3 regions of the Enterobacter oligotrophicus genome follow, and region 3 is predicted to be linked to each of the others. Evidence: predicted binding sites of a transcription regulator. Region 3 holds the regulator's gene; each other region holds the start of a gene.
What was found. Region 3 encodes CRP, which controls carbon source genes, mostly activating them, when cyclic AMP is high. Its sites were predicted from a motif close to ATGTGANNNNNNTCACAT; they were not measured.
Positions count from the first base shown of each region.

Region 1: a site for CRP is predicted at 6,758-6,775, ahead of garD (galactarate dehydratase). Genes of this name have one in related genera too.
Region 2: a site for CRP is predicted at 2,980-2,997, ahead of deoC (deoxyribose-phosphate aldolase). Genes of this name have one in related genera too.

Region 1 covers NZ_AP019007.1:1,848,790-1,858,703, reverse strand. The annotation lists gene nagA (N-acetylglucosamine-6-phosphate deacetylase) at 1-56, opposite strand, end outside; gene agaF (PTS galactosamine/N-acetylgalactosamine transporter subunit IIA) at 53-487, opposite strand; gene agaE (PTS N-acetylgalactosamine transporter subunit IID) at 504-1,382, opposite strand; gene agaW (PTS N-acetylgalactosamine transporter subunit IIC) at 1,372-2,151, opposite strand; gene agaV (PTS N-acetylgalactosamine transporter subunit IIB) at 2,162-2,635, opposite strand; gene kbaZ (tagatose-bisphosphate aldolase subunit KbaZ) at 2,655-3,962, opposite strand; gene EoCCA6_RS08870 (DeoR family transcriptional regulator) at 4,202-5,005, shown strand; gene garD (galactarate dehydratase) at 5,063-6,634, opposite strand; gene EoCCA6_RS08860 (MFS transporter) at 7,047-8,381, shown strand; gene garL (2-dehydro-3-deoxyglucarate aldolase) at 8,397-9,167, shown strand; gene garR (2-hydroxy-3-oxopropionate reductase) at 9,188-9,914, shown strand, end outside.
Region 2 covers NZ_AP019007.1:3,172,036-3,181,949, forward strand. The annotation lists gene EoCCA6_RS15240 (TatD family hydrolase) at 1-488, shown strand, start outside; gene EoCCA6_RS15245 (YjjW family glycine radical enzyme activase) at 483-1,343, opposite strand; gene EoCCA6_RS15250 (YjjI family glycine radical enzyme) at 1,318-2,865, opposite strand; gene deoC (deoxyribose-phosphate aldolase) at 3,128-3,907, shown strand; gene deoA (thymidine phosphorylase) at 4,017-5,339, shown strand; gene deoB (phosphopentomutase) at 5,393-6,616, shown strand; gene deoD (purine-nucleoside phosphorylase) at 6,742-7,461, shown strand; gene EoCCA6_RS15275 (DUF1120 domain-containing protein) at 7,507-8,211, opposite strand; gene EoCCA6_RS15280 (DUF1120 domain-containing protein) at 8,327-8,902, opposite strand; gene EoCCA6_RS15285 (fimbrial biogenesis usher protein) at 8,893-9,914, opposite strand, start outside.
Region 3 covers NZ_AP019007.1:2,053,566-2,063,479, reverse strand. The annotation lists gene EoCCA6_RS10035 (cytosine deaminase) at 1-130, shown strand, start outside; gene tsgA (MFS transporter TsgA) at 134-1,318, opposite strand; gene ppiA (peptidylprolyl isomerase A) at 1,597-2,169, shown strand; gene EoCCA6_RS10020 (putative adenosine monophosphate-protein transferase Fic) at 2,275-2,859, shown strand; gene pabA (aminodeoxychorismate synthase component 2) at 2,890-3,453, shown strand; gene argD (bifunctional acetylornithine/succinyldiaminopimelate transaminase) at 3,541-4,761, shown strand; gene EoCCA6_RS10005 (YccS/YhfK family putative transporter) at 4,758-6,845, opposite strand; gene crp (cAMP-activated global transcriptional regulator CRP) at 6,902-7,534, opposite strand; gene EoCCA6_RS09995 (OsmC family protein) at 7,846-8,250, shown strand; gene EoCCA6_RS09990 (phosphoribulokinase) at 8,337-9,206, opposite strand; gene EoCCA6_RS09985 (YheU family protein) at 9,237-9,455, opposite strand; gene EoCCA6_RS09980 (hydrolase) at 9,452-9,914, opposite strand, start outside.

The DNA.
Region 1 (9,914 bases), 200 kb from region 3:
TCTTCAAGCCAGCCCTGTTCGGTAAGCAGACGACGCGCACGAAGCCGTTGGCTCATATCCCTTCCTCAGCGGGCGTTTCCTCACGGCAGCGTCCCAGTTCATCCACCAGGCTGGTCAGGCCGCGATGGCCACACTCCAGCGCCTGCAGGCGAAACGCTTCGCTGCTTAACCCGTCGCGCTCCAGCACCATCTCAAGCAAAAGCTGAAGATTAGTGCCGGTAATGACTTCGCAACCCGGTCTTTGCATGGCGAGCGTAGAAGCAACACGAAACGGCGTCCCGCCCAGCAGATCGGTGAGAAACACGATATCGTGTTGTCCGTCCAGGTCGCTCACCGCCTGCTCAAGCTGAGCGGTTAGCAGCGCGGTCGTTGACGTTTCAGGAAAATCTATGGCGATAAACTGCGGCTGTTCGCCGAGGATCTGCTTCATCGCTTGCTCAAGCCCGCTGGCAAAACCACCGTGACCCGTCAAAATAATGCCTAACATCGGAACCTCTTTGCTTTTACAGGAAGTGACAGAATTTACCGACAACGCCCAGCACCACGGTGATACCAATCAGGCGCAGCGGGCTCCAGCCACGGCGTACCAGCCAGAACATGGCCAGGGTGTAGACCAGTGGCAGGAAGGCAGGCATCAGCTTGTCGATCACGTCGGTTTGTAGTTTGACAACCGCATCACCCGCTTTGATTTCGAGCGTCGTATTAAGGCGGACATAGGTTGCGACCAGTGCGCCGATCACCGTCATCCCGACGATGGAGGCCGCGTGCCCGACCTTCCTGGTGTTGGCTTTAATCAGTGGGATTGCCGCAACGCCCATACGATAAGCGTAGTGCGCCAGACCAAAACGCAGGCCGAGATGCACCACGTTAAACAGCACGATGAAAACTACGGCACCAAGAATGGAGCCTTGAAGCGCCAGGCTGGCACCAATACCGCCGCAGATGGGCAGTAGCGTCAGCCAGAACATAGCGTCACCGATACCGCCGAGCGGCGCACCCACGGCAATTTTGGTGCTCTGAATGCTGTTTACATCCTGCTTGGAGCGTTCCATCGCCAGAATAATGCCGATAACGAAGGTCACCAGGAATGGGTGAGTGTTGAAGAAGCCCATATGGCCCTTCATGGCGCGCGCCAGATCCCGCTTGTTGGTGTGGATTTTTTTCAGCGCGGGCAGTAACCCATACAGCCAGCCGGAGGCCTGCATACGTTCGTAGTTAAACGAGGCCTGCAAAAGCATGGAACGCCAGGCTACGCGGTTAATATCCTTTTTCGTCAACTCGGCACCGATGTTTTGGTCTTCATAGACGTTTTCATTTACGCCGGTGAGCAAAGTCTCTTCGCTTTCGGACACGCCCGGCAACGTTGTGTGATTAGATGCCATCTTCGAATTCCTCTTTCTGGGCTGCAGGGGCCGTCGGTTCAGGCGATTTACGCAGCAGGTCGATTAGCGCCATTGCCAGCGCGGCGGCTGCAATCGCCAGTACAGGCAACTTGAGCCAGGCGGCGGCAACAAAACCGATAATGAAGTAAGGGATGTAGACGTTTTTCATCATGATCTTCAGCAATACGGCGAAGCCGATGGCTGGCATGATGCCGCCCGCGACACCGAGGCCGTCAATCAGACGCTCCGGCAGGACATCAATGGCGGTTTTCGCATGTTCCGCACCGAAGTAAATTGGCAGGAACGCGCACAAAAAATAGAAAATACCGAGTGCCAGCAGCGCCAGATAGTTGACCCGCTCAATACCGTGGGTATCGGCATTGGCGGCCATGCGATCGCAGCGGGACATGACGCCGGACATCACCGAGAACAGGAAAGTAATCCCCATCTGCACCGCGACGGCAAACGGGACGGCGACGCCAACGGCGACATCCGGTTTTACGCCCGTAGTAATTGCGAATGTCGTACCCACAATGGTGCCGATAATCACGTTTGGCGGCTGTGCGCCTGCCAGCGGAGCCAGCCCCATCCAGACCAGCTCTAACGTACCGCCGGTTAAAATACCGGTATGCAGATCGCCCAGAATCAAGCCGACCAATGGCCCTAGCACAACCGGGCGGTGCATGTGTGTTAACCCGTTAAACATATCCAGGCCCGCGATAAAGGCGAGAAGGCCCAGTGCGAATGCCTGCAACAGACTGATTTCCATTGTGAATCCCTCAAAGCAGTTTAAAGAGATCCAAAGCAGTTTCTGTTGGAACGCCCTGAACGAAGCATTCCACTCCGGCAGTTTTCAGGCCGTTGAACGCGGCGATATCGTTCGCGTCGACAGATACCGTTTTGGCAATTTGTTGTTTGCCATTGGCGTAGTGCATGTTTCCTACGTTGATACGGGTAATGGGCACGCCACCCTCAACCAGCGTTAAAAAATCGGCGGGTGATTTGCAGACCAGCAGGATTTTCTGACGGTCGGCGGCGCGGTGAATGTTGTCGATCACTTTTTGCAGCGACCAGAAGCGAACGGCAATCCCTTCCGCAAGCACCATTTCCATCAGGTTTTGCTGAACCGGATCGTCTGCAACCTTATCATTTGCCACCAGCACCAGGTTTGCCCCCGCAAACCCGACCCACTGCACGCCCACCTGACCGTGAATCAGACGTTCATCAATGCGGCATAAGACAATGTTTGGCATAGCGTTTTCCTCTTTTTAATTATGTGTTTTGAGTCGTTACGCCTTCGCAGGCGGCATGGTACTGCTGAAGTATGTCCTGAATGTGGTCGATGATGAGTTCCCGTGGTGTTGACTTGAGAGCACCCTCGCGAACTTTGCTGTACTGCAACGGCAGGTACTGGCTAATTAGCGGCAGCGGGATCGGTTCATCCACCAGGTTGCGTACCAGTCGTTCAAAGGCGTCGTCAATCTGGCTGTCGGGCCAGTAATAGCGCACGCGGTCGGAGTAGCTGTAGCCGCGCGCCAGGCGTCGGGCATTACCGTCACCGTGGTAATGGCTTTGCCAGTATTCCGGCCGGTCAAGCATCACGTTTTCCAGCACATGGCGCAGGCCAGAGCTGGCTTTTGCAGGCAGCAATTCTTCTTCAATGGCGGCCAGTGAGAACAGCGCTTCGCGCAGGGCGAAGGTCAGGGCAGGGCCAACTTTCAGGATGGCAAAGTGATCTTTCACCAGTTGACGAAGCGCCTGTGGTGTCTGGTAATCGGTGGAGTGCGCTTCAAACACCAGCGTGTCGTACGCTTCCACCATTTTGCTCAGCGCGACGGCTTTGTGTGGCTGATAATCGCAGACGTGCGCGTGGTCAAATTCGACGCCGGGCTGAACCACCAGACCAATAATGCGCGGCCAGATGTCGCTCAAGCCCTCTTTTTCGAATGCGTGGCGGTGCGCTTCAAGCGTGGCGCGGGCCGCGTCTGGCGTGGTGACGTCGAGTTCGGTCAGCGTCTCGTGTGCGCCGCCGGGAACGGGGACCTCTGTACCGATAACGTAAACCAGATCCGATGTACCAAACTGTTCGCGGCAAGTCTTTTCGGCGATTTTCGCCAGACGAGCTGCACGTTGCGCGACGATTGCATCGGTTAACGGTACCGGATCGTCTTCACAGGACATGCTGCAGTCGAGATGGATCTTTTTGAATCCGGCAGCAACATAGCTTTTGATCAGATCGTCGGCATTTGCCATCGCCTGATGCGCAGGCAAATTTTGCCACCGGTTAGGCCCTAAATGATCGCCCCCGAGGATCAGCTGTGATGTCGGCAAACCGAGTGACGCGGCCAACTGCCAGACAAACCCGTGAAAATCAGCGGGCGTCATACCGGTATAGCCGCCAAACTGATCCACCTGGTTGGAGGTGGCTTCAATTAATAACGGCGTCTGATGCGAATGCGCGTAACGAATCGCAGCTTCAAGTACCAATGGATGTGCGGAACAGACGGCATAAATCCCGTTTGCATTCCCCCGTTTATGTTGTTCCACCATTTCTGTCAGATGTTTCACTTTCCTCTCCATTTCGGATGGTGATGGTATTCATCTTTCGTTTTGTTTCATTTAATCCTGCATCATGGTGGTATAAAAATAAAACGAAAGATAATAGTTTTCCGATCTGTTTCACAAAAGAAACATAATGAAAGGTTTCAGCCGCTGGTATGCTTGTGTCTGATGGCCAGACAGGACTTGCATTCCCGTAAAAGAAAGGCCTTAATAGGCAAAACGAAATGAAACGAAAGTTTATTTACTAAGGAGCTCGCATGAGCAGCACCGATTCATCCGCAGAAAAACGCATCACCGGCACCAGTGAAAGGCGAGAGCAGATTATTCAGCGGTTGCGGGCGCAGGGAAGCGTGCAGGTTAACGATCTTTCTCATTTATACGGTGTGTCGACGGTGACGATCCGTAACGATCTGGCCTTCCTGGAAAAGCAGGGGATTGCCGTTCGCGCTTACGGTGGAGCGCTGATTTGCGAAGGGAATGCGCCTGGCGTTGAGCCTTCCGTTGAGGATAAAAGCTCGCTTAATACGGCGGTCAAACGCAGCATCGCCCAGGCCGCTGCCGCGTTGGTAAAGCCAGGACACCGTATCATTCTGGACTCCGGCACCACGACGTTTGAAATCGCCCGTATGCTGCGCCAGCATACGGATGTGATTGCGATGACCAACGGCATGAATGTCGCAAACGCGTTGCTGGAAGCGGAAGGGGTGGAATTGCTGATGACCGGCGGGCATTTACGCCGTCAGTCGCAATCTTTCTACGGCGACCAGGCGGAGCAATCATTACAGAATTACCATTTTGACCTGCTGTTCCTGGGCGTCGACGCCATCGATCTCGATCGCGGTGTAAGCACGCATAACGAAGACGAAGCCCGTCTGAATCGCAAAATGTGCGAGGTGGCAGAGCGCATTATTGTGGTCACAGACTCCAGCAAGTTTAACCGCTCAAGCCTGCATAAAATCATTGATACGCAACGGATTGATATGATTATTGTCGATGAAGGCATTCCGGCAGAAAGTCTGGAAGGATTACGCAAAAGCGGGATTGATGTGGTGCTGGTTTAAAGGCTCGGTGCAGTTTTTACCCTCTCCCCTGTGGGGAGAGGGCAGGGTGAGAGGACATCACGTCACCGGTGCCGGGTTAAACACCGCCAGCTGATTATGTAATCCCCATTGGTCGGAGAAGGTTTTCTTCCTGCCGCTCGCCACATCCAGAATGAAGTGGAACAACTTCCAGCCTACCTCCTCAATGCTCTCTTCCCCGGTGGCGATGGTGCCCGCGTTGATATCCATTAAGTCATACCAGCGGTTTGCCAGTTCGGTACGCGTCGCCATCTTGATGACCGGCACTGCCATCAGGCCATACGGCGTGCCGCGTCCGGTGGTGAAGACCTGCACCGTAATGCCGGATGCCACCTGCTGTGTGCCGCAAACAAAATCACTGGCTGGCGTTGCCGCATAAATCAGGCCGCGTTTGGTTGGGCGCTGGCCGGGAGAGAGCACTTCCACAATGGCGCTCTGCCCGGATTTGGCAATCGAACCGAGGGCTTTTTCCACCACGTTTGCCAGGCCGCCTTTTTTATTTCCCGGAGACGGGTTGGCGCTGCGGTCGGTTTTACCCATGTCGAGATAGTTATCGTACCAGGCCATCTCTTCCAGCAGGCGCTTGCCAACCTCTTCGTTGACAGCGCGCGGCGTAAGAAGATGGATGGCATCACGCACTTCGGTGACTTCGGAGAACATCACCGTGGCACCGCAGCGGACGAAAAGGTCGGACGCATACCCCACCGCCGGGTTAGCGGTGACGCCGGAAAACGCATCGCTGCCGCCGCACTGGGTACCCACCACCAGGTCAGAAGCCGGGCAGGTTTCGCGCTGGCGCGTGTTGAGTTTGTCCAGATGACGTTCCGCCACCTGAAGAATATCGTCGACCATCGAACGAAAACCGACGTGGTGTTCGTCCTGCAGACGCACGATGCTGGCATCGTCTGCCGGAATCGCTTTCACATCCTCGGTGCCCTGCAGCAGACGTTCTGGCTGTAGTTTTTCACAGCCGAGGCCAATCACCATGACCTCGCCGCCAAAGTTCGGGTTCAGCGCGATATTGTGAATGGTACGAATAGGCACGACCGCTGCGGGCGCGTTGATCGCCACGCCGCAGCCGTAAAGGTGGTTAAGACCCACCACGCCGTCCACGTTCGGGTATTTCGGCAGCAGATCGCGTTCGATGATTTTCACCACGTAATCGACCACGCCCGCCACGCAGTGCACGCTGGTGGTAATGCCGAGCAGGTTTTTGGTGCCGACGCTGCCGTCCGCGTTGCGGTAGCCTTCAAAGGTATACCCTTCCAGCGGTGGCAGTGGTTCAGGTACGCGGGTCGCCAGTGGCAGGGTGTTCAGCGGCGGCGCTTTAGGCAGCTCAACCAGCGACTCCTCAATCCAGCTTCCCTGCGGGATGGCGCGCACCGCATAGCCAATGACTTCCCCGTAACGCACGATTTCACCGTGCGCGGGGATATCCACCAGCGCAACTTTATGTCCTTGTGGTATATGCTCAATCAGTTCCAGCCCATCCGGGAAACGGGTTCCCGCTTTTAAGCCGTTGTCGTTAACAATAATCGCCACGTTATCGGTATCGTGTACTTTTATATAAAACGCCGTCGGCGATGCTTGTCGAATTTCAATGTCGGCCATTGTTCAGTATTCTCCAGCAAAATGTCTGATAATAAATGCAGGCAGATCGGTATCTATTTTCTTATTATCGAAATAAAGATGCTGCTTTCTTAAATAAAGAATGTCAGGACTTCAGATATAAGAATGTGATCCAGATCACTCGCTGAGGCGAGAAGTGGCGCTACCTGGGTGCTAATCCGTGATTCTGTGCATTAGCGCCCAGTGCTTTGTGCATATGCTCAAAATATTATTAAAAACAGCGTCAATTATTGAGCGTTAATCCAGTGTTAAGCCACGGGTCGATGATTATACTGAATGACGATTTCATTGCGTCTGGTTAATTACCTGATATTACCTGCTATCGATAAATAATCAGGAAATACTCTTTTTAAAATTATAAATATAAAATATCGATATGCCCGAGGAAATAAACATGATACTGGATACCACTGTAGAATCAAAAAAGGGTGTGCCCACCCGATATTTAATTCTGCTCATTATTTTTATCGTCACGGCCATTAACTATGCTGACCGTGCGACGCTCTCCATTGCCGGTACGGAAGTCGCGAAAGAACTGCAACTGAGCGCCGTCTCAATGGGTTACATCTTTTCCGCGTTTGGCTGGGCCTACCTGCTGATGCAGATCCCCGGCGGCTGGCTGCTCGATAAGTTCGGCTCCAAAAAGGTTTACACATATAGCCTGTTCTTCTGGTCGCTGTTCACATTCCTGCAGGGCTTTGTGGACGTCTTCCCGCTGGCCTGGGCGGGCGTGTCGATGTTTATCATGCGCTTTATGCTCGGCTTCTCGGAAGCGCCGTCATTCCCGGCGAATGCCCGTATCGTGGCGGCCTGGTTCCCGACCAAAGAGCGTGGTACGGCATCGGCTCTCTTTAATGCGGCGCAATATTTCTCACTGGCAATCTTCTCTCCGCTGCTGGGCTGGTTAACCTTTGCCTGGGGCTGGGAACATGTCTTCACCGTGATGGGCGTGATTGGTTTTGTGCTGACCGGCATCTGGGTGAAGTTTATCCATAACCCGACCGACCATCCGCGCATGTCTGAGCAGGAGCTGAAGTTCATCTCCGAAGGCGGCGCGGTGGTGGATATGGACCACAAAAAGCCGGGTGCGCAGGTTGCGAGCGGTCCTAAGCTCCATTACATCAAACAGTTATTGACCAACCGCATGATGCTGGGCGTCTTTTTTGGTCAATACTTTATCAACACCATCACCTGGTTCTTCCTCACCTGGTTCCCGATTTATCTGGTGCAGGAAAAGGGAATGTCGATTCTGAAAGTGGGCCTGGTGGCCTCGATTCCGGCGCTGTGCGGTTTTGCCGGTGGCGTGCTGGGCGGGGTGTTCTCGGATTATCTGATTAAGCAGGGCAAGTCGATCACCCTGGCGCGTAAGCTGCCAATTGTGCTCGGTATGCTGCTGGCGTCGTCCATCATTCTGTGTAACTACACCAATAACACCACGCTGGTGGTGGCCCTGATGGCGCTGGCGTTCTTCGGCAAAGGCTTTGGTGCGCTGGGCTGGCCGGTGATTTCCGACACGGCACCAAAAGAGATTGTCGGCCTGTGCGGCGGGGTGTTTAACGTCTTTGGCAACGTGGCGTCGATTGCGACTCCACTGGTCATTGGTTATCTGGTCAGTGAACTGCATTCGTTCAACGCGGCACTGGTATTCGTTGGCTGTTCAGCGTTGATGGCGATGGTCTGCTACCTGTTCGTGGTAGGCGACATCAAACGTATGGAATTGCAGAAATAAGCAAAGGTATAAGCGATGAGTAACGATATCTTCCCGAACAAGTTTAAAGCGGCCCTCGCGGCGCACCAGATCCAGATTGGCTGCTGGTCTGCGCTGGCAAACCCAATCAGCACCGAAGTGCTGGGTCTGGCCGGGTTCGACTGGCTGGTGCTGGACGGCGAACATGCGCCGAACGATATCAGCACTTTTATTCCACAGCTGATGGCGTTAAAAGGCAGCCCGAGCGCGCCGGTGGTGCGTGTTCCTACTAATGAGCCGGTGATCATCAAGCGTCTGCTGGATATCGGTTTCTACAACTTCCTGATCCCGTTCGTAGAAACGGAAGAAGAAGCGGTGCTGGCCGTAGCCTCTACCCGCTATCCGCCGGAAGGCATTCGCGGCGTGTCCGTTTCACACCGCGCCAACATGTTTGGCACCGTGCCGGACTACTTTGCGCAGTCCAACAAGAACATCACCATCCTGGTACAGATTGAGAGTCAGCAGGGCGTTGATAACGTCGATGCCATTGCCGCAACCGACGGTGTAGACGGCATCTTCGTGGGACCAAGCGATCTGGCCGCTGCGTTAGGACACCTGGGCAATGCGGGTCATCCGGACGTGCAGCGCGCCATTCAGCACATCTTCACCCGCGCCAAAGCGCACGGTAAACCGTGCGGCATTCTGGCTCCTGTTGAAGCCGATGCCCGCCGCTATCTGGAGTGGGGCGCGACGTTTGTTGCCGTTGGCAGTGACCTCGGCGTATTCCGCTCCGCCACGCAGAAATTAGCAGATGCTTTTAAAAAATAACCATCATTGAGGACAAGATTATGACGCTGAAAGTGGGCTTTATTGGCTTAGGTATCATGGGTAAACCAATGAGTAAGAACCTCATCAAAGCGGGTTACTCACTGGTGGTGTTAGACCGCAATTCAGACGCCGTGGCAGAGGTGATCGCAGCAGGTGCAGAAACAGCCACCACTGCCAAAGCGGTTGCCGAACAGTGCGACGTGATCATCACCATGCTGCCCAACTCCCCGCACGTGAAGGAGGTGGCGCTGGGTGAAAACGGCATCATCGACGGTGCAAAACCGGGCCTGGTGGTGATTGATATGAGTTCTATCGCACCACTGGCAAGCCGTGAAATCAGCGAGGCGCTGAAGGTGAAAGGCGTAGACATGCTGGATGCACCGGTCAGCGGCGGCGAGCCAAAAGCTATCGACGGCACGCTGTCAGTGATGGTGGGCGGCGATAAGGCGATTTTCGACAAATACTACGACCTGATGAAAGCGATGGCGGGCTCTGTGGTGCATACCGGTGAAATCGGTGCGGGCAACGTCACCAAGCTGGCAAACCAGGTGATCGTGGCGCTGAACATTGCTGCGATGTCAGAGGCGCTGACGCTGGCAACCAAAGCGGGCGTAAATCCGGATCTGGTATATCAGGCTATCCGCGGCGGCCTGGCGGGCAGCACCGTGCTGGATGCCAAAGCGCCGATGGTGATGGATCGTAACTTCAAGCCCGGTTTCCGAATTGACCTGCACATTAAAGATCTGG
Region 2 (9,914 bases), 1.1 Mb from region 3:
GCCTCGATCTTTATCGCGAGGCTCCGCATTTTGAACGCCAGCAAACGATCCTCGACGCGCAGCTCCGTCTGGCAAAGCGCCACGATCTGCCGGTGATCCTTCACTCCCGGCGTACCCACGATAAACTGGCGATGCACCTGAAACGCATCGATCTGCCGCGCAAGGGCGTTGTGCACGGTTTTTCCGGCAGCCTGCAGCAGGCGCAGCGTTTTATCGATCTGGGCTATAAAATTGGCGTCGGGGGGACGATCACCTATCCCCGCGCCAGCAAAACCCGCGACGTGATGGCACAACTACCGCTTACCTCCCTGCTGCTGGAAACGGATGCCCCCGACATGCCGCTGAACGGTTTTCAGGGGCAGCCTAATCGCCCGGAACAGGCGGCGCGCGTGTTTGCTACGCTGTGCGAACTTCGCGATGAGCCAGAAGAGGTGATTGCGAATGCGCTGCTTGAGAATACCCGCTCGGTCTTTGGCATTACGCTATAGATAAAGTGCCGGGCGGATGACTGTAACCTTCTGTTTTTCAAGCGCCAGCGCCAGCGGTTCTATATCCTCCGGTGTTGCACTGCGCCATGTTGCCGCTTCACCGTATACCCCGTGGGCGTGAAATGCGTTGATTCGCACCGGAATGTTCCCAAGCCCGTGGATAAATGTCGTCAGCGGCTTCAGATGTTCCAGATAATCACACTGGTCAGGGATCACCAGCAACCGCAGTTCCGTCAGGCGTTGATGCTGCGCCAGCCAGCGAATACTTTGCTTAATCTGCGGATTCTCGCGGCCGGTCAGGAAGCGATGGTGTTCATTTCCCCAGGCTTTCAGATCCAGCATGGCACCATCCAGTACGGGCAGTAGTTTCTGCCAGCCGGTTTCGCTCAACAAACCATTGCTATCCACCAGGCAGGTGAGGTGGCGTAGTGCGGGATCGGCTTTGATCGCCGTGAAAAGAGCGATCAAAAACGGCAGTTGCGTTGTCGCCTCGCCGCCGCTCACGGTGACTCCCTCAATAAACGGCGCGGCTCTGCGGATCTGGGTAAGGACCTCTTCCACGCTGAAGCGGTGCGCCATCGGCGTTGCCTGCTGCGGGCACAGGTGCAGGCAGGTATCACACTGGTGGCAGTCACTCTCCTGCCACCAGACGCGTCCGGCCTGAATGCTTAACGCATCGTGCGGGCAGTGAGGCACACAGTCGCCGCAGTCGTTGCAGCGTCCGATCGTCCACGGGTTGTGGCAGGTTTTGCAGCGCAGGTTACAGCCCTGCAGGAACAGCGCCAGGCGGCTGCCCGGCCCGTCCACGCAGGAGAAGGGGATAATCTGACTAACTAAAGCGCATCTGTTGTTCATGGCTTATCACGCGCGGCTGACGTTCCAGAATGCGGGTATTGCGTGCAGCTTCTTCGCCAAGCCAGGTGGTGTTAGTACGCGATCCGGCTTCGCGGTATTTTTCCAGGTCCGATAACCGCACCATATACCCGGTGACGCGCACCAGATCGTTACCCGCCACGTTAGCGGTGAATTCCCGCATCCCCGCATTGAACGCGCCCAGGCAAAGCTGAACGACCGCCTGCGGGTTGCGTTTCACCGTTGTTTCCAGCGTCAGGATGTCGCTGATACCGGCGTGGTAAAACTGATGATGTGGGGCGACGGCCAGCAGATGGCTGACTGGGTCCGGTTCATCACCGTAAGGCAGACGTGCGCCAGGCGTAGTGCCTGTGTCAGAGCTGATCCCCGACTGCGCATGAAGCATTGCCCGCTGTTTCCAGCCATATTTCACCGGCGTGTTTTCAACAAACGCCGCAAGCTGTTCGCTGATGCGATAGCCCAGCGCGTTGGCCTGCTCATCTTTACCGTAACGGCTCGCAAGACCTTCTTTTTCGCAGAGCGTGTTCACCGCTTCCGCCAGACCGTACATGCCAAACATCGGCACAAAACGATCGGCATCAATCAGCCCCTCTTTCACCAGGAAGCTATTCTCAAAGAAGGCGGATTTTTCATACAGGAACGTGCAGCGGGCATCAATGATGGCTATCTGCTGCTGGCAGTAGTGCGGCAAGGTGCGGGTGAAGAAGTCTTCGATTGATTCGCTGTGTTCTGCAATCGCTTTCAGGTTGAGGCGCACCAGCGTGCTGCCACCGCCTGCAAGCGGCAGGGAGTTGTAACAGCTCACCACACCATAGCGACCTTTTGTGAAAATTTTATCATTCACCGGACCATTAGAAACATGCGGTTTGCTGCATTCACAAATGTTTTTCGCCACGTTGAGCAGCAGATCTTGCGGGGTGATATCAGGATCATAAATAAAGGTCAGATTAGGCGTAACCTGCTTCAGTTCTGCATCGGCACGCAGAATGGCGCGGGTGGCAGGGGTATCAGCCGGGCCGATATTGGCATGCATAAAGGCATCCGGCAGCGTTCTGTCGAGATAGCGCCAGAAACGTTTTATTCGGCTATCGATCTCTTCTTGTGTTAGAATTCTAACATATGGTTGCAGCAACGCATCGAGCTGGCCCAGATAAACGGGCATTGATGTGACGGACGGAACATGGTGGTAAAGAATCGTGAGCAGCGAGAGGGCATCGTCGAGATCTTTTGCCCCTTCCAGCTCCAGCCATTCTGAACCGTTAGCCAGGAATTTTTCATAATCCGGCAGAACGTAGCGCGGTTTGTAAGGCGCATGGCCTTCGAACATGTCGCAGATAAAGCCCTCGTCCAGCGCGGCGCGGGCCGCCTGGGGAAGCGGTGGATAGGGCAAATTGTTTTCCGCTTCCAGCGCCAGAAAGTGACGTTTTTGCTCCGGGCTCAATACCGGGCTTGTCACAATATGCTGGCAACGTTGTTGCAGGTCATCGGGGCTGGAGTGGGACATATTCGCTTCCTTTAGTGTTCTGCGGATGATGCACAGATTGTAGGAAGTCGTTCTGTTGAGGCTTTTGATCCGACACGGTGTATCGCTGCTTTAGCCAGCAGTTAGCGAATAAAAATTTGAGTCAGATCTCATTACAGTAATGCAAATTTGTACGAAGTTTTCATTAACTGTGATGAATGTCGAAGTGTAGATGCGGGTGAATGTTAGAATACTCACAGACCCGCAAGGTAAAATTGATACGGCACTGCCGTTGGAGAATGTTATGACCGATTTAACTGCAAGCAGCCTGCGCGCGTTGAAACTGATGGACCTGACCACCCTGAACGATGACGACACTAATGAGAAAGTCATCGCCCTGTGCCATCAGGCGAAAACGCCCGTCGGTAACACCGCAGCCATCTGTATCTACCCGCGCTTTATCCCGATTGCCCGTAAGACGCTGAAAGAGCAGGGCACGCCGGACGTGCGCATTGCAACCGTGACTAACTTCCCGCATGGCAACGACGACATCGAGATTGCGCTGGCGGAAACCCGCGCGGCGATTGCCTACGGCGCTGACGAAGTTGACGTGGTGTTCCCGTACCGCGCGCTGATCGCGGGCAACGAGCAGGTCGGTTTTGACCTGGTGAAAGCCTGTAAAGACGCGTGCGCGGCGGCAAACGTGCTGCTGAAAGTGATCATCGAAACCGGCGAGCTGAAAGAAGAGGCGTTGATTCGTAAAGCGTCTGAAATCTCCATCAACGCCGGTGCGGATTTCATCAAAACGTCTACCGGTAAAGTGCCGGTCAACGCCACGCCAGAAAGCGCACGCATCATGATGGAAGTGATCCGTGATATGGGCGTGTCTAAAACTGTTGGCTTCAAGCCTGCGGGCGGTGTGCGTACGGCTGAAGACGCGCAGCAGTTCCTGGCGATTGCGGATGAACTGTTCGGCGCAGACTGGGCGGATTCCCGTCACTACCGTTTCGGCGCATCCAGCCTGCTGGCAAGCCTGCTGAAAGCGCTGGGTCACGGCGACGGTAAGAGCGCAAGCAGCTACTGATTGCCAGACAACGCCGGATGACGCTTCGCTTATCCGGCCTACAGGATCGTAGGGCGGGTAAGCGTAGCGCCACCCGCCACAATTCCCCCGATTCCGCATGGAGGTTTCCGTGTTTCTCGCACAAGAAATTATTCGTAAAAAACGTGATGGTCATGCATTAAGCGACGAAGAGATCCGCTTCTTTATCAACGGCATTCGTGACAACACCGTCTCTGAAGGGCAGATTGCGGCTCTGGCGATGACCATTTTCTTCCACGATATGTCGATGCCTGAGCGGGTATCGCTGACCATGGCGATGCGAGATTCAGGAACCGTCCTCGACTGGAAGAGCCTCAACCTCAACGGCCCGATTGTGGATAAGCACTCCACCGGCGGCGTGGGTGACGTGACCTCCCTGATGCTTGGCCCAATGGTGGCGGCCTGCGGTGGTTACATCCCGATGATCTCCGGGCGCGGCCTGGGCCATACTGGCGGCACGCTCGACAAACTGGAAGCCATTCCGGGCTTCGATATCTTCCCGGATGACAACCGCTTCCGCGACATTATTAAAGACGTTGGTGTGGCGATTATCGGCCAGACCAGCTCTCTTGCTCCGGCAGACAAGCGTTTCTACGCGACGCGCGATATTACCGCAACCGTAGACTCCATCCCGCTGATCACCGCTTCTATCCTTGCCAAAAAACTGGCAGAAGGACTGGACGCGCTGGTGATGGACGTGAAGGTGGGCAGCGGCGCGTTTATGCCAACCTATGAACTTTCTGCTGCGTTGGCTGAAGCGATCGTGGGCGTCTCCAATGGCGCAGGCGTGCGCACCACCGCGCTGCTGACGGATATGAACCAGGTTCTGGCCTCCAGCGCCGGTAACGCCGTTGAAGTGCGTGAAGCCGTGCAGTTCCTGACGGGTGAATACCGTAATCCGCGTCTGCTTGATGTGACAATGGCGCTGTGCGTGGAAATGCTGATCTCCGGCAAGCTCGCCAAAGACGACGCAGACGCCCGTGCGAAACTGCAGGCGGTGCTGGACAATGGCAAAGCAGCAGAGATCTTTGGCCGTATGGTTGCGGCGCAGAAAGGCCCGACCGATTTCGTAGAAAACTACGCCAAATATCTGCCAACCGCGACGCTCAGCAAAGCGGTTTATGCGGATACGGAAGGCTTTGTGTCGGGAATGGATACCCGTGCGCTCGGTATGGCGGTGGTATCGATGGGCGGCGGACGTCGTCAGGCATCGGACACCATTGATTACAGCGTCGGCTTCACTGATATGGCCCGTCTGGGCGACAGCGTTGACGGCCAACGTCCGCTGGCGGTGATCCACGCCAAAGACGAAGCCAGCTGGCAGGACGCGGCGAAAGCAGTGAAAGCGGCAATCACGCTTGACGATAAAGCACCGGAAAGCACACCTACGGTCTATCGTCGTATCACCGAATAACGGTATACTGATCTGATCGCTATTTTTTGAAGCACTACGTACGGAGAACAATTATGAAACGTGCATTTATTATGGTGCTGGACTCATTCGGCATCGGCGCAACCGAAGATGCAGAACGTTTTGGTGACGTGGGTTCCGATACCATGGGCCACATCGCGGAAGCCTGTGCGAAAGGCGAAGCGGACAACGGTCGTAAAGGCCCTCTGACCCTGCCAAACCTGACCCGTCTGGGTCTGGTGAAAGCACACGAAGGTTCTACCGGTAAAATCGCAGCCGGTATGGATGGCAACGCGGAAGTCGTGGGTGCCTACGCCTGGGCGCATGAGCTCTCTTCCGGTAAAGATACGCCGTCTGGACACTGGGAAATCGCCGGTGTGCCGGTTCTCTTCGACTGGGGCTACTTCTCCGATCACGAGAACAGCTTCCCGCAGGAACTGCTCGATAAGCTGGTTAAGCGTGCCAACCTGCCGGGCTATCTTGGCAACTGCCACTCTTCCGGTACAGTGATTCTGGATCAGCTTGGCGAAGAACACATGAAAACCGGCAAGCCGATTTTCTACACCTCTGCTGACTCCGTGTTCCAGATTGCCTGCCACGAAGAGACCTACGGCCTGGATAAACTCTACGAGCTGTGCGAAATCGCCCGTGAAGAGCTGACCGAAGGCGGCTACAACATCGGTCGCGTGATCGCACGTCCGTTTATCGGCGACAAAGCGGGTAACTTCCAGCGTACCGGTAACCGTCACGACCTGGCCGTTGAGCCACCGGCACCAACCGTGCTGCAGAAACTGGTCGACGAGAAAGGCGGTCACGTGGTTTCCGTGGGTAAAATCGCGGATATCTACGCGAACTGCGGTATCACCAAAAAAGTGAAAGCCACCGGTCTGGATGCGCTGTTCGACGCCACCATCAAAGAGATGAAAGAAGCGGGTGACAAGACTATTGTCTTCACCAACTTCGTGGACTTCGACTCCTCCTGGGGTCACCGTCGTGACGTTGCAGGCTATGCTGCCGGTCTTGAACTGTTCGACCGCCGTCTGCCGGAGCTGATGGAGCTGGTGGGTGAAGATGACATTCTGATCCTGACCGCGGACCACGGCTGTGATCCGACCTGGACCGGTACTGACCACACCCGTGAGCATATTCCGGTGCTGGTGTATGGCCCGAAAGTGAAACCAGGTTCGCTCGGTCACCGTGAAACTTTCGCGGATATCGGCCAGACGATTGCGAAATATTTTGGTACGTCTGACATGGAATATGGCAAGGCTATGTTCTAAACGGATTGGGTGCGGCCTGATGCCCTCACCCCAGCCCTCTCCCACAGGGAGAGGGAGAACAGTATGTAGGCCGGGTTAGGCGCAGCCGCCACCCGGCAAAAACAACAATGTAAAAGGAACTGAAGATGGCAACTCCTCACATTAATGCAGAAATGGGTGATTTCGCTGACGTCGTCTTGATGCCGGGCGACCCGCTGCGTGCGAAGCACATTGCAGAAACCTTCCTGGAAGACGTGCGTGAAGTGAACAACGTTCGCGGCATGCTGGGCTTCACGGGTACCTACAAGGGCCGCAAAATCTCCGTAATGGGTCACGGCATGGGCATCCCATCCTGCTCTATTTATACCAAAGAGCTGATCACCGATTTCGGTGTGAAGAAAATCATCCGCGTTGGCTCCTGCGGCGCGGTGCGCATGGACGTTAAACTGCGTGACGTGGTTATCGGCATGGGTGCCTGCACCGATTCCAAAGTCAACCGCATGCGTTTTAAAGATCATGACTTCGCGGCGATTGCAGACTTCGGCATGGTGCGTAACGCGGTTGACGCCGCAAAAGCGCTGGGCGTTGACGCGCGCGTGGGGAACATCTTCTCCGCCGATCTGTTCTATTCCCCGGACGGCGAAATGTTCGACGTGATGGAGAAATACGGCATTCTGGGCGTTGAAATGGAAGCGGCCGGTATCTACGGCGTGGCGGCGGAGTTTGGTGCGAAAGCGCTGACCATCTGCACTGTGTCTGATCATATCCGTACGCATGAGCAAACCTCTGCTGCTGAGCGTCAGACCACCTTCAACGACATGATCAAAATCGCGCTGGAATCCGTTCTGCTGGGCGATAAAGAGTAATGTTGTCAATGCCGGGCGGCGTTCGCTGCCCGGCATTTTTTCACCTTACAGGTACACCACGCTAATGGTCGCCTGACCATCAAATTCCGTATCTTCCGTCAAAGACAGCTTTTTCAGGCTTTCAACGGCCAGCGAGACGTTCAGCGGGAAAGAGACGCTGTATACTGACATCGGGTCGGTTTTTCCTGCTGGTGCTACGCTCATCAGTCCCAGGTCTTTATTGGCGATAGTGCCGCCATTGGCTTTCTGCCAGCGGCTCATGCCAGAACCTGCCGTCACCGCAGTACGGATCGGCTCAACTGTTGCACCATTCGCGGTTACTTCACCTGTGCTGGTATAGATTGAATAAGCACCAATGTTCTTACCATCATGCGTTTTGCCCAGGCCAAATGTAGACATGCTACCGCGCAGCTCGCCACCGTTTGACGTAGCGTGCGCCACTTTCAGGTTTGAACTGCTGCCAGTGCTGGCGTTGGAATCCGTGCGGTTATCCGCAATACTCCAGCCCACTTTTGTTGGTGTCGGGCAATTGATCGTCAGCGTGAGCCCTTTTTCACCCAACTGTGTTGTCTGGGTTTGAGAAAGCTCCCCCACTTTAATGGTACCGAAATCAATAACACCGTTATTGCTCAGTTCAGGAACGCAAGAGGCACTGCTTAGTGTCGCTTTGACTTTCAACACCGCACTGTCACCAGCATGGGCTGCTGTTGCCGCCATTGCCAGAGCGGCGACAATCAAACTTTTTTTCATAGTTATTCCTTAACATAGATATAATTAAGCGCAATCGTGACCTGCTTTCACAGTTCAGATGCCTGTTTTTCTTCTAACTATTCACCCGAGTGATAAACCCGAGACGGTGAATTATTTATTCCTTCGTTAATAACACCCATGACAAATGGCTTTCCAGTTCCGTGATGTCACTGGTATGTCGCAGTTGGCTATTATTAATAACAGGAATGAGTTTGATCGTGAAACTCATGTTTTTTCCACGAACATAGTTCATATTCTCTCGCGCAATTACACCTTCGTTATTTTTCAAAAGTATTTTTGCTGCGGGATTATCAGCATAAGCTAAATTAGCCTGATCGGTCGTTTTTGAAAGGTTGTGAGAGTGACCATCAATGACCATATTGTAGGCGCTTATTACCAGCCGGCTTTCATCACCAAACAATACGGCTCCACCGGGGCCGGATGCCGCCTGGACAAAAAGGGCCATGACTACGGGCTTAGGGCAATACACATTGACCATAACGTCTTTTGCGGGCATTCGCTGCCAGTTTTTTTGCGAAGCGACAATATCGTCCTGCCTGAATTTTCCAAAAGAGACATTCGGCTGGGAAAATGCCACATGACACTCCTCGCAAATCGCTTGCGCTGAAAAGAGCAATGTCAAACACGTCAATGTATGAAGCAGTTTTTTGTGCAATTTACTCACTGGCATAATCCTTTTGCGTTTTCGTAATAGGCGTCTTTGTTTTTCTCGTCACTCAGGGAATAATGGATTTGGCATATTTTTGTCATATTGTCATCGACAACAAACAGCTCTGGCGTGCCCGTCGCATCGGGAATAAATACGCTGCCGTTATCCATAACGCTGACAATATAATTGCTCTCTTTATCAACAATGCTCAGACCTCGGGTGAGCCAGGAACCATCACCTTTTTTCACCTCCAGCATGACCCGACGGGTATTCAGTACATGGAAATCAATTTGTGCAAACGATCCGTATGCCGCGTTAATCGTCTGGATACCATTAGACAAATCCATTCCTTGTGGTAAAGAACTGGTATTGATAACAATCTGTGATTTCTGCCACTCCCTTAATCCAGGTACGACGGCCTGACCCCAGGCATCTGTCCAGACAGTACCATCCGGCGTGTTGATCTCAATTCCGCTTTCAGGCTCGCTCAACCGCGCAATACCGAAGGTGTCCTTAATCGGGTAAGGCGTAAAAGTGATCCCATGAGGATGTAACGCAACGCCACCGTTTAAAGAGGCGCTGTAGTTGTGTTGATCGTCATCGCTTTGACCAGCCGCCAGGCCTAACTGCGTATAATGCAGGTTAGAGCTGATATTCCCATTGAAGGAGTAGCTTCGACTTTCGCTTTCGCGATCGGCAGAGAGATTGTAGTTGATGCTTTGCCCAATATTCCCGCTGTCCTGGATGCCATAATTTCGTTTATCACCCTGGCTGCGCATATACGTGCTGATACGTTCTGTGCCGAAGGGAATAATTAAGCTGGCATAAAACGTATCACCATCATTCTGGCTGTTATATTCAGAATCATCACTGCTCAGCGCATGCTGCCAGTTTAACGACAGAGAGGCATGCCCCAGCGTTTTGCTCCAGGATGCCATCAGGTAGCGCGAGCCACCGCCGTTCTCATCCCCGGAATCGGCGCTGTATTGCACCGATACTGACCCTATAATGTCATTATTCCAGTTGAGGCTGG
Region 3 (9,914 bases):
CTGGTCGATTCGTCAGGGACGCGTGATTGCGACCACGCAACTGGCTCAGACCTGGATAAAAACGGACAAGGGGGGAGAAGAGGTGTTCTTTACCGGAAACAGCCCCTCTGCTGAGCGCAAAGGGGCGTAGGGATCAGTGAGACGCCGCTGCTACGTTGTGCTGGCGGTGGCGCGTCACGAAGCCGAGAACGAAGCACATAATGAACACCACGGCATATAGCCCGTTAGCGGTGTGCAGCGCGGCCAGTGGGCCGCTGTGCGCAACAATCGGGCCCGTGACGACGAAGGTCAGCATGGTGCCGATGGTGCCGCAGGTCAGTACAAAATTGACCAGCTTCGGCGAGGCCACTTTGGTCTGCAGGGAACCGAGCGTGATGATGGAGGTGTAAATCGCGCTGGAGAAGAAGCCCAGGGTCAGAATGAACCACGGCATATGTTCCGGTGAACCGTTGATGAACAGATACATCAGCACCGTCGCCAGGCCTGCCAGCACGGTCAGGATGCGCTGCAGGTCGAAGAAGCGCAGGATGAAGCTAAACGCCCACATGCCGAACATGTAAGACATCCAGAAATCGCTCACCAGTTTACCGGCATCGTTCAGGCTCATGCCCAGACCTTTGGCGTACTCCGGCACCCAGGAGATAAAGCCCAGTTGGCCCAGGATGTAGCACAGTGCGGCAACGGAGAGAAACAGCACGCCGATGCCCCATTTCTCTTTCGCGACAGGTTCCTCAGTGGTCTGCGCTTTTTTACCCAGCACCGGGAATTCACAGCCGAAGGTCAGAATGAAGATAGCGACGTAAACCAGACCAATGCAGGCATACACCCAGTACCACTCAATGCTGCGAGCAAGAAGATAGGCCGCCACCATCGGGAAAATCATCCCGGCCATGCTGAAGAAGGAGTCGGTAAACAGCAGACGCGCGCCGCGCTGGCGGCCTTCATACATATGGGTAATGAGGAACGTCCCGATCGACATGGTGATCCCGCTCACCAGGCCGAGCACGAACATGGCGGCAGAGAACAACGCGATGCTGTGGCTCAGCATCAGGCCAGCGACAGCGGCGACCATCAGCACAAAACCAAAGCGTAGCTGCGTTTTCAGCGGCACGATCTCCATCAGCCAGGCATTCAGGAAGATGGAGATCAGTATCCCCGCGTTGAGGAAGGTGAAGGTGTTACTCATGCTGGAAACGGGCAGCTGGAAGTAGTCTGCGATATTTCCCATCACCATCCCGGTGACGATCACCAACGCGCCGGTCAGGGCGTAGGAGAAGAAGCTGATCCATGTGAGCTTGATGCGATTGCTGTTAGTCATGTCTGGCCTGTTCAAAGTAAAGTAAAACGCATTGACTGCGTTTGAGCGGGCAGATTTTAGTCGCGAAAGTGATCCATTCATATCTTTTAAAGAAAATTTGAACTCTATTGCAGTTTTTAATGTGATCTGAGTCACATTAATCGGCGTGAAAACCAATCGTTTGCGCGGTTACAACTGTTTCAATTTCGTAAAATTAGGTAAAAGGCTGGTCTCAGTTCATACTGCTCTTTAGAATCAAGCCATTCGCTTTTTATACTGCGCTTTGTTAAGGAATTCTCATGCTCAAATCAACACTGGCGGCTGTCGCAGCTGTGTTTGCTCTTTCTGCCGTTTCCCCTGCTGCGCTGGCAGCAAACGGAGACCCCCACGTCCTGCTGACCACCTCCGCCGGGAACATTGAGCTGGAACTGAATAGCCAGAAAGCTCCCGTTTCTGTGAAAAACTTCCTCGACTATGTGAACAGTGGTTTCTATAACAACACCACCTTCCACCGCGTGATTCCGGGCTTTATGGTGCAGGGCGGCGGTTTTAATGAGCAGATGCAGCAAAAGCAGCCTAATCCGCCTATTAAAAACGAAGCAGACAACGGCCTGCTGAACAAACGTGGCACTATCTCTATGGCGCGCACTGCAGATAAAGACAGCGCGACCAGCCAGTTCTTCATCAACGTTGCGGATAACGCCTTCCTGGACCACGGCCAGCGTGACTTTGGCTATGCCGTTTTCGGTAAAGTTGTGAAAGGGATGGATGTGGCAGACAAGATCTCTCAGGTACAGACGCATGATGTCGGTCCATACCAGAATGTGCCGTCAAAACCGGTGGTTATCCTCTCCGCAAAAGTGCTGCCGTAATTACCATTAACACGGGCCCATCTCGCTCGTGTTCTTTCGTCCTCCCTGCGAAAGCGCGTTTTGCTGCTTATACTTGTGGCAAACGGACATTCAGGGAGGCGTTAAGTGAAAAAACTCACCGACAAGCAAAAATCCCGTCTCTGGGAGCAGCAGCGTAACGTCAATTTTCAGGCCAGTTGCCTCCTTGAAAAAGGTAATGGTCCTTCAGAACCCCACATTGAGACGCTGGAACTGGGGCCGTCTGCGCCTGGTTTACCCCATTTGTGTCTCATTCACCGCCATTTATACCGCAGAGAGATGAAGCGGGCTGGCGAGCTTCGCACCGCCGACATTTCTAAGGGTAACATTCCTTTTTGTCATTTCGAGTACATCGAAAAGATGGGTAACGAACTGATGGCGGCGATGGAAAGCGACAAGTATCTGGTGGGTCTTCAGAAAGAGGCGTTCACAGACAAAGTTAGCCATTACTACTGTGAAATCAATATGCTGCACCCTTTTATGAGCGGCAATGGCATTGCCCAGCGGATCTTCTTTGAACAGCTGGCGATCCATGCGGGCTATCAGCTGAGCTGGAAAGGTATCGACCCGGACGACTGGGCGGTAGCTAACCAGAGCGGGGCAATGGGAGATTTAACGGCCCTGAACGCCATCTTTGCCAAAGTAGTGAGCGAAGCGCGGGAAACTGAGTAGAATAGGGCGGCATTTTTTTCCGGAGCCGCCATGATCCTGCTGATAGATAACTACGATTCCTTCACCTGGAACCTTTACCAGTATTTTTGTGAACTGGGTGCGGAGGTGGTTGTCCGCCGCAACGATGAGATCGGCCTGGCCGACATTGACATGCTGGCCCCGCAGAAAATTGTGATTTCACCAGGCCCCTGTACGCCGTCGGAATCGGGCATTTCTCTCGATGTTATCCAACACTTTGCCGGCAAGCTGCCGATTCTGGGTGTCTGCCTGGGCCATCAGGCGATAGCGCAGGTCTTTGGTGCGACCATCGTGCGTGCCGCCAAAGTGATGCACGGTAAAACCTCGCCGGTTACGCATACCGGCACGGGCGTATTCACTGGGTTAAATAACCCGTTAACCGTGACGCGCTACCATTCTCTGGTGATTGACCCGCCAACCCTGCCTGCCTGTTTTGACGTGACCGCCTGGAGCGACACCCAGGAGATCATGGGCATCCGCCATCGCGAGTGGGATCTCGAAGGGGTGCAGTTCCACCCGGAAAGCATTCTCAGCGAGCAGGGGCACGACCTGCTGGCGAATTTCCTTAATCGCTGAATATCTGTTGCCTTGCTGTGATTTTTTATGCATATTTTGTGATTATATTTTCACATTAACTGTGACATAAAAATGGATGGTCATGATATGGCAACTGAACAACCCGCAATTACCCGCGCAACATTTGATGAAGTGATCCTGCCGATTTATGCACCGGCTGAGTTTATCCCGGTAAAAGGAAAAGGCAGCCGCGTCTGGGATCAGCAGGGTAAAGAGTATGTGGATTTCGCGGGCGGTATTGCGGTGACGGCGCTGGGCCATTGCCATCCTGCGCTGGTGGAGGCGCTAAAAACCCAGGGCGAAACCCTGTGGCACACCAGCAACGTGTTTACCAACGAACCGGCGCTGCGTCTGGGGCGTAAGATTATTGATGCGACCTTCGCCGAGCGCGTGCTGTTTATGAACTCCGGCACCGAAGCCAACGAAACGGCCTTCAAGCTGGCGCGTTACTACGCGACGACCCGACATAGCCCGTACAAAACCAAAATCATCGCTTTCCATAACGCCTTCCACGGGCGCTCCTTCTTTACCGTCTCCGTCGGCGGTCAGCCGAAATACTCCGACGGTTTTGGCCCGAAACCGGCCGATATCGTCCACGTGCCGTTTAACGATCTGCATGCGGTGAAAGCGGTGATGGACGACCACACCTGTGCGGTGGTGGTTGAGCCGATTCAGGGGGAAGGCGGTGTGACTGCCGCCACGCCGGAATTCCTGAAAGGGCTGCGCGAGCTGTGCGATGCGCATCAGGCGCTGCTGGTCTTTGATGAAGTTCAGAGCGGCATGGGGCGTACCGGAGACCTGTTCGCCTATATGCATTACGGCGTGACGCCGGACATTCTGACCAGCGCGAAAGCGCTCGGCGGGGGCTTCCCGGTCAGCGCGGTGCTGACCACGCAGGAGATTGCCTCTGCGTTCCACGTCGGGTCCCACGGCTCCACCTACGGCGGCAACCCGCTGGCCTGCGCTATTGCCGGTGCCGCGTTTGATATTATTAACACGCCGGAGGTGCTGAACGGCGTCAACGCGAAGCGCGAACGTTTTGTGAAGCATCTTCAGCAGATTGATGACCAGTACGACGTGTTCAGCGAGATCCGCGGCATGGGACTGCTGATTGGCGCTGAACTGAAGCCGCAGTACAAAGGTCGCGCGCGCGATTTCCTGCACGCCGCCGCCCATGAAGGGGTGATGGTGCTGAATGCGGGGCCGGACGTGATGCGTTTTGCACCGTCGCTGGTGGTGGAAGAAAAAGACATTGAGGACGGATTGACCCGCTTTGCCGCAGCGGTCGCGAAGATCGTAAAAGGCTAATACTCGGTTCGTTTTAACCGGCGCGTTAACCAAATGCCGTGATGCGGACGCTGACGCCATGCCACCGACGAAATGGTGTGCATGGTGTTTAAATGCCCCAGTACGCGCTGCAAATGCTGCTCCAGGGTGCTCATCGGCCCGTGAGTTAACGTCTCCGGCGCTTCCAGAATATTCGAATCCCCTGACTCGCCCGGCGCGTCGTACTCCAGACGTTGCTGACACCGCTGCAGGGCAATTTCACACGATTGCAAATAGCGCTGCGCCAGATCCGGCGTCAGCATCGTATGCTCGCGCGCCAGCGTGGTCATGGCATTGATATGCTCGACGATAAACTGGCTGTGCGTCACCCACAGCTTCATATCAGCCAGATAGTGCGCGTTAAACCCCGGCTCCTGCATCGCCTGGTTGAGCGAGTTAAACAGGGCGTTATGTGCCTGGTTGACCTTCATGCGCTGATACGCCAGCGGGGAGGGCTGCGGGTCGTCGCTAAGGATTAAGCGGATCGCCTGCTGATCGGCCTCCAGCGCGTCGTGGGCGTTCTGCCTGAGCAACCCGCTCTGCCACTGCGGCCACAGCCAGACCATACCGCCAAAGGCGATCAGGCAGCCAATCAGCGTATCAACCAGACGGGCGATAATAAACTGCTCGCCGTTGAGCGTCAGCAGTTGCAGGGTATACACCGCCGTGACTGTAAAGCCCACCATCGCCCAGCCGTAATTTTTACGGATAATCAGATAGCTGACCATCGTTATCGCCAGCATACCCACCAGCGTATAGCCTTCAGGCACGTGGAAGTGCAGCGTCACGCCCGCAATAATCAGCCCCGCCATCGTTCCGCCTGCCCGATGCAGTATGCGTACCCGCGTGGCTCCGTAGCCGTTCTGGGTCACAAACAGTACCGTCATTAAAATCCAGTACGGCTTCGGCAGGTGCAGCGCCATGCCCATCAGGCTGGCGATGCTGAGCATCACGCTTATCCGCGCGGCGTTGCGCAGGGCAGCAGATTTCAGTGAAAGGTAGCTTTTCAGCGCGGGCAGCAGCGGCAGACGCTTCTGTTTATCGGCCATCAGGTCGCGAGGGTAAAGTGGCCGCTGGGTGCGCAACACGCGGGCGATGCGGCTGAAGTGCCAGGCGGCAAACTGCCCGACCGGGTTTTCCGGGTGCTGACGGGCGATTTTCTCCAGCGCGCCGAGCTGTTTGTCCATGGTAAATCGCGTCGGGTAGCGGTGATACAGAATATCGTCCGCCAGTACCCGCAGGCGCGCAGAAACGGTCTGCGCGTTCCAGCGGATCACCGCTTCGGCGTGGCTGCGTTCCACCAGCTTCTGCACTTCCTCCGGGTGATGCAGGCTCACGGAGATATGCTCCTGTAAATCCAGCCCCACCTGGAAGGTACGCAGCAGCCGCTTGTAATCATGGTTTTTATTGGCGGCCAGCATGTGTAATTGCTGATAGCACTGGCTTATCAGATCGACCACTTTTTGCTGACGTGCCAGCAGCGGCGGCAGTGATTTTTCCGGATCGGTGTGCTGGGTAAGCAGGGTATATTTGGCTTCGCAGTAATCTGCAAGCTGCACATAGAGCAGGCTCAGGGATTCGCGCAGCGGTTGTTCGCGCCACAGCCAGAACCAGAACCAGTTAAACAGCCCGTACCACAGCGTGCCGAGGGCGTAGATCAGCAGCGGTTCCCACACCGGCATATTGCCCGCAAGGCTCAGAGTGAAGATGGCGGCAATCAGCGAAGCGGGGAGTAACCGGGCATGCAGCGAGCTGATTTCGGCGGTCACGCCGAGCGTCATCGCCAGCACGGTCAAAATCAACGGCAGCGGAATATCGCGGGCAAGCAGGAGCTGTACGGCGAGGCTACAGCCTGCGAACAGGCAGCCACCAATAATCAGACGTTTGAAAAAACGCTTATGCGGCGTATCCAGACCGGCAATGTTGCAGCAGGCGGGAACGAGAGAAAACAGCAGACCCTGCTGGAGATGTCCGAGGATCAGACCCACAGCCACGGGAAGACACAACACCAGCGTTTGTCGCAGTGCGTAGTTAACTTCCGGGTGATAAATCAGCCTGCGCCACATGGGAATAGAGACAAAAACGGCGTGCCACCTTGCGATGGCACGCCGTTTGGCCGGAATTAACGGGTTCCGTAAACCACGATAGTTTTACCGTGGGCAGAGATCAGGTTCTGGTCTTCCAGCATTTTCAGGATACGGCCCACTGTTTCGCGGGAGCAACCGACGATCTGACCAATTTCCTGACGGGTAATTTTAATTTGCATGCCGTCAGGGTGGGTCATGGCGTCTGGCTGTTTCGCCAGGTTCAGCAGCGTCTGCGCGATACGGCCGGTAACGTCCAGGAAGGCGAGGTTACCCACTTTCTCAGACGTGACCTGCAGACGGCGAGCCATCTGGGAAGAAAGACGCATCAGGATGTCCGGGTTAACCTGGATCAACTGACGGAATTTCTTGTAGGAAATTTCAGCCACTTCACATGCTGTTTTTGCACGAACCCAGGCGCTACGTTCCTGGCCCTCTTCAAACAGGCCCAGTTCACCGATGAAATCGCCCTGGTTCAGATAAGAAAGGATCATCTCTTTCCCTTCTTCATCTTTGATCAGCACTGCCACCGAGCCTTTAACGATGTAATACAACGTTTCGGCTTTTTCACCCTGGTGAATCAGAGTGCTTTTCGATGGGTACTTATGAATGTGGCAATGAGACAAGAACCATTCGAGAGTCGGGTCTGTTTGCGGTTTGCCAAGCACCATGCGCTGTTATCCTCTGTTATAAGCTGTCACCAGAGTCATAAGATGCATCCGGACTCTGGGGTTGCAATCGAATTCTTACCCATACCCTGGGAAGTCGGCTGTCGTAACGTTTCGCAGCCAGTAAAGTTTGATGTCCTCTGCATACATGTGTAACGTCAATGTATTACTGTAGCATCCAGAGTGTTTTAGCATAGCTTTAGCCGCGTGTCTCCTGGTGTCTCGCTTCAGCATGATGCAGGTCGCCTTCCGTTGCGAGAAATGTAACGCGCGCGTAATCTGTCACCAAAAATGCAACGTTGGAGTTAATGAATATGCAAGCGCGTGTAAAGTGGGTTGAAGGGTTAACGTTCCTGGGCGAGTCCGCTTCAGGACACCAGATTTTGATGGACGGGAACTCCGGCGACAAAGCCCCAAGCCCGATGGAGATGGTGCTGATGGCGGCGGGCGGATGCAGCGCAATCGACGTGGTGTCGATTCTGCAAAAAGGCCGCCACAATGTGACCGATTGCGAAGTCAAACTCACGTCTGAACGCCGCGAAGAGGCACCGCGCCTGTTTACGCACATTAATCTGCACTTTATTGTTACCGGCAAGGAGCTGAAAGATGCGGCGGTATCACGCGCGGTGGATCTTTCTGCGGAGAAATACTGCTCTGTGGCGTTAATGCTGGAGAAAGCGGTAAAAATCACCCATTCGTATGAAGTGATCGAGGCTTAAAACAAAGCCCGGTGGCGCTGCGCTTACCGGGCCTACAACTGCACGAACGTAGGCCGGATAAGCGAAACGCCATCCGGTAACAGGCGTCACGCGATCTGCTTTCCTTCCATCAACCGCTGCACCAGCGGTGTCATAATTAACTCCATCGCCAGCCCCATTTTCCCGCCCGGCACCACCAATGTATTCATGTGAGAAATAAACGAGCCCTGCAGCATCGCCAGCAGCCAGGGGTAATCGATATCTTCGAGATTGCGGAAATGGATCACCACAAAGCTCTCATCCAGCGACGGGATACTTTTGGCGGCGAACGGGTTAGAGGTGTCCACCGTCGGCACGCGCTGGAAGTTAATGTGGGTACGGGAGAACTGCGGCGTGAGGTAGTTGATGTAATCTTCCATGGAGCGTACCACCGAATCCATCACCGCTTCACGCGAATGGCCGCGCTCGCTCATGTCACGCGTCAGCTTCTGTATCCACTCGAGGTTAACGATCGGCACTACGCCGACCAGCAGATCCACATGGCGCGCCACGTCGTGCTGTGGCGTGACCACGCCGCCGTGTAGCCCTTCATAAAACAGCACGTCGGTCGGTTCCGGCAGCGGCTGCCAGGGCGTGAACGTCCCCGGCACCTGGTTCCAGGGAACGGCTTCATCGTAGGTATGCAGGTATTTACGGGATTGCCCTTTACCGCTCTGACCGTATTCAGCGAAGGTTTGCTCCAGCAGGCCGAAATCATTGGCCTCCGGGCCGAAATAGCTGATGTGTTTACCCAGATCGCGCGCCTTGCGGATGGCCATGTCCATCTCCGGGCGCGTGTAGCGGTGAAAGCTGTCGCCTTCGACCTCTGCCGCCCGTAAATTCAGCTGGGCGAAAATCTTGCGAAAGGCGAGGCTGGTGGTGGTGGTTCCCGCACCACTCGAACCCGTTACGGCAATAACCGGATGTCTGGCAGACATAGCAACTCCCTGACTGGAAAGGTTTTAAGCTCAGCCGTGAAACGCGTTGCGGGGCATGATATTGACTGTCTCATGCAGTTCGGACCACACCAGCACCACGTCGCCGCTTTTGAGCTGGCGCTTCACATCGCTGACCTTTTGCTCAAGCGAACGTTCATGTTCACCATAATCGGTGCCTTCACGTAATACAAAACTTTCAATCAGATTATCGAGCGTTTCGGGAGCCAGATCCTGCCAGGGAATAATCATTGTTTACCGTCCAGATAAGCCGTTAACCAGTCAGGAATGCGCGTTTCCAGCCACATTTTGGGTCGACGCAGCGTGCCGCCAACGAAGCCGACGTGTCCGCCGTATTCCGTAAGTTGATACTGCACGTTTGCCGGTAAATGGTCGGGTGCCGGAATAGAGTGGTGATCCATAAACGGGTCATCTTTGGCGTGGATAATCAGCGTCGGCTTTGTGATTTGGTTCAATAACGGCATCGCGCTGCACTGACGGTAGTAGTCAATGGCATCCGCAAAGCCGTGGATCTTCGAGGTGATCAGATCGTCAAACTCGCGCAGACGCTTCACGCGCTTGAGCTGTTGCAGGCTGACGGGCAATGTATCCGGATACGCCTTAAGTTTGCGAGCCGCGTTGGCTTTCAGCAGGTTAAGAAGGTAGCGCTGATACACCCGTGAAAACCCTTTTTCCATATGGTAGCTGCAC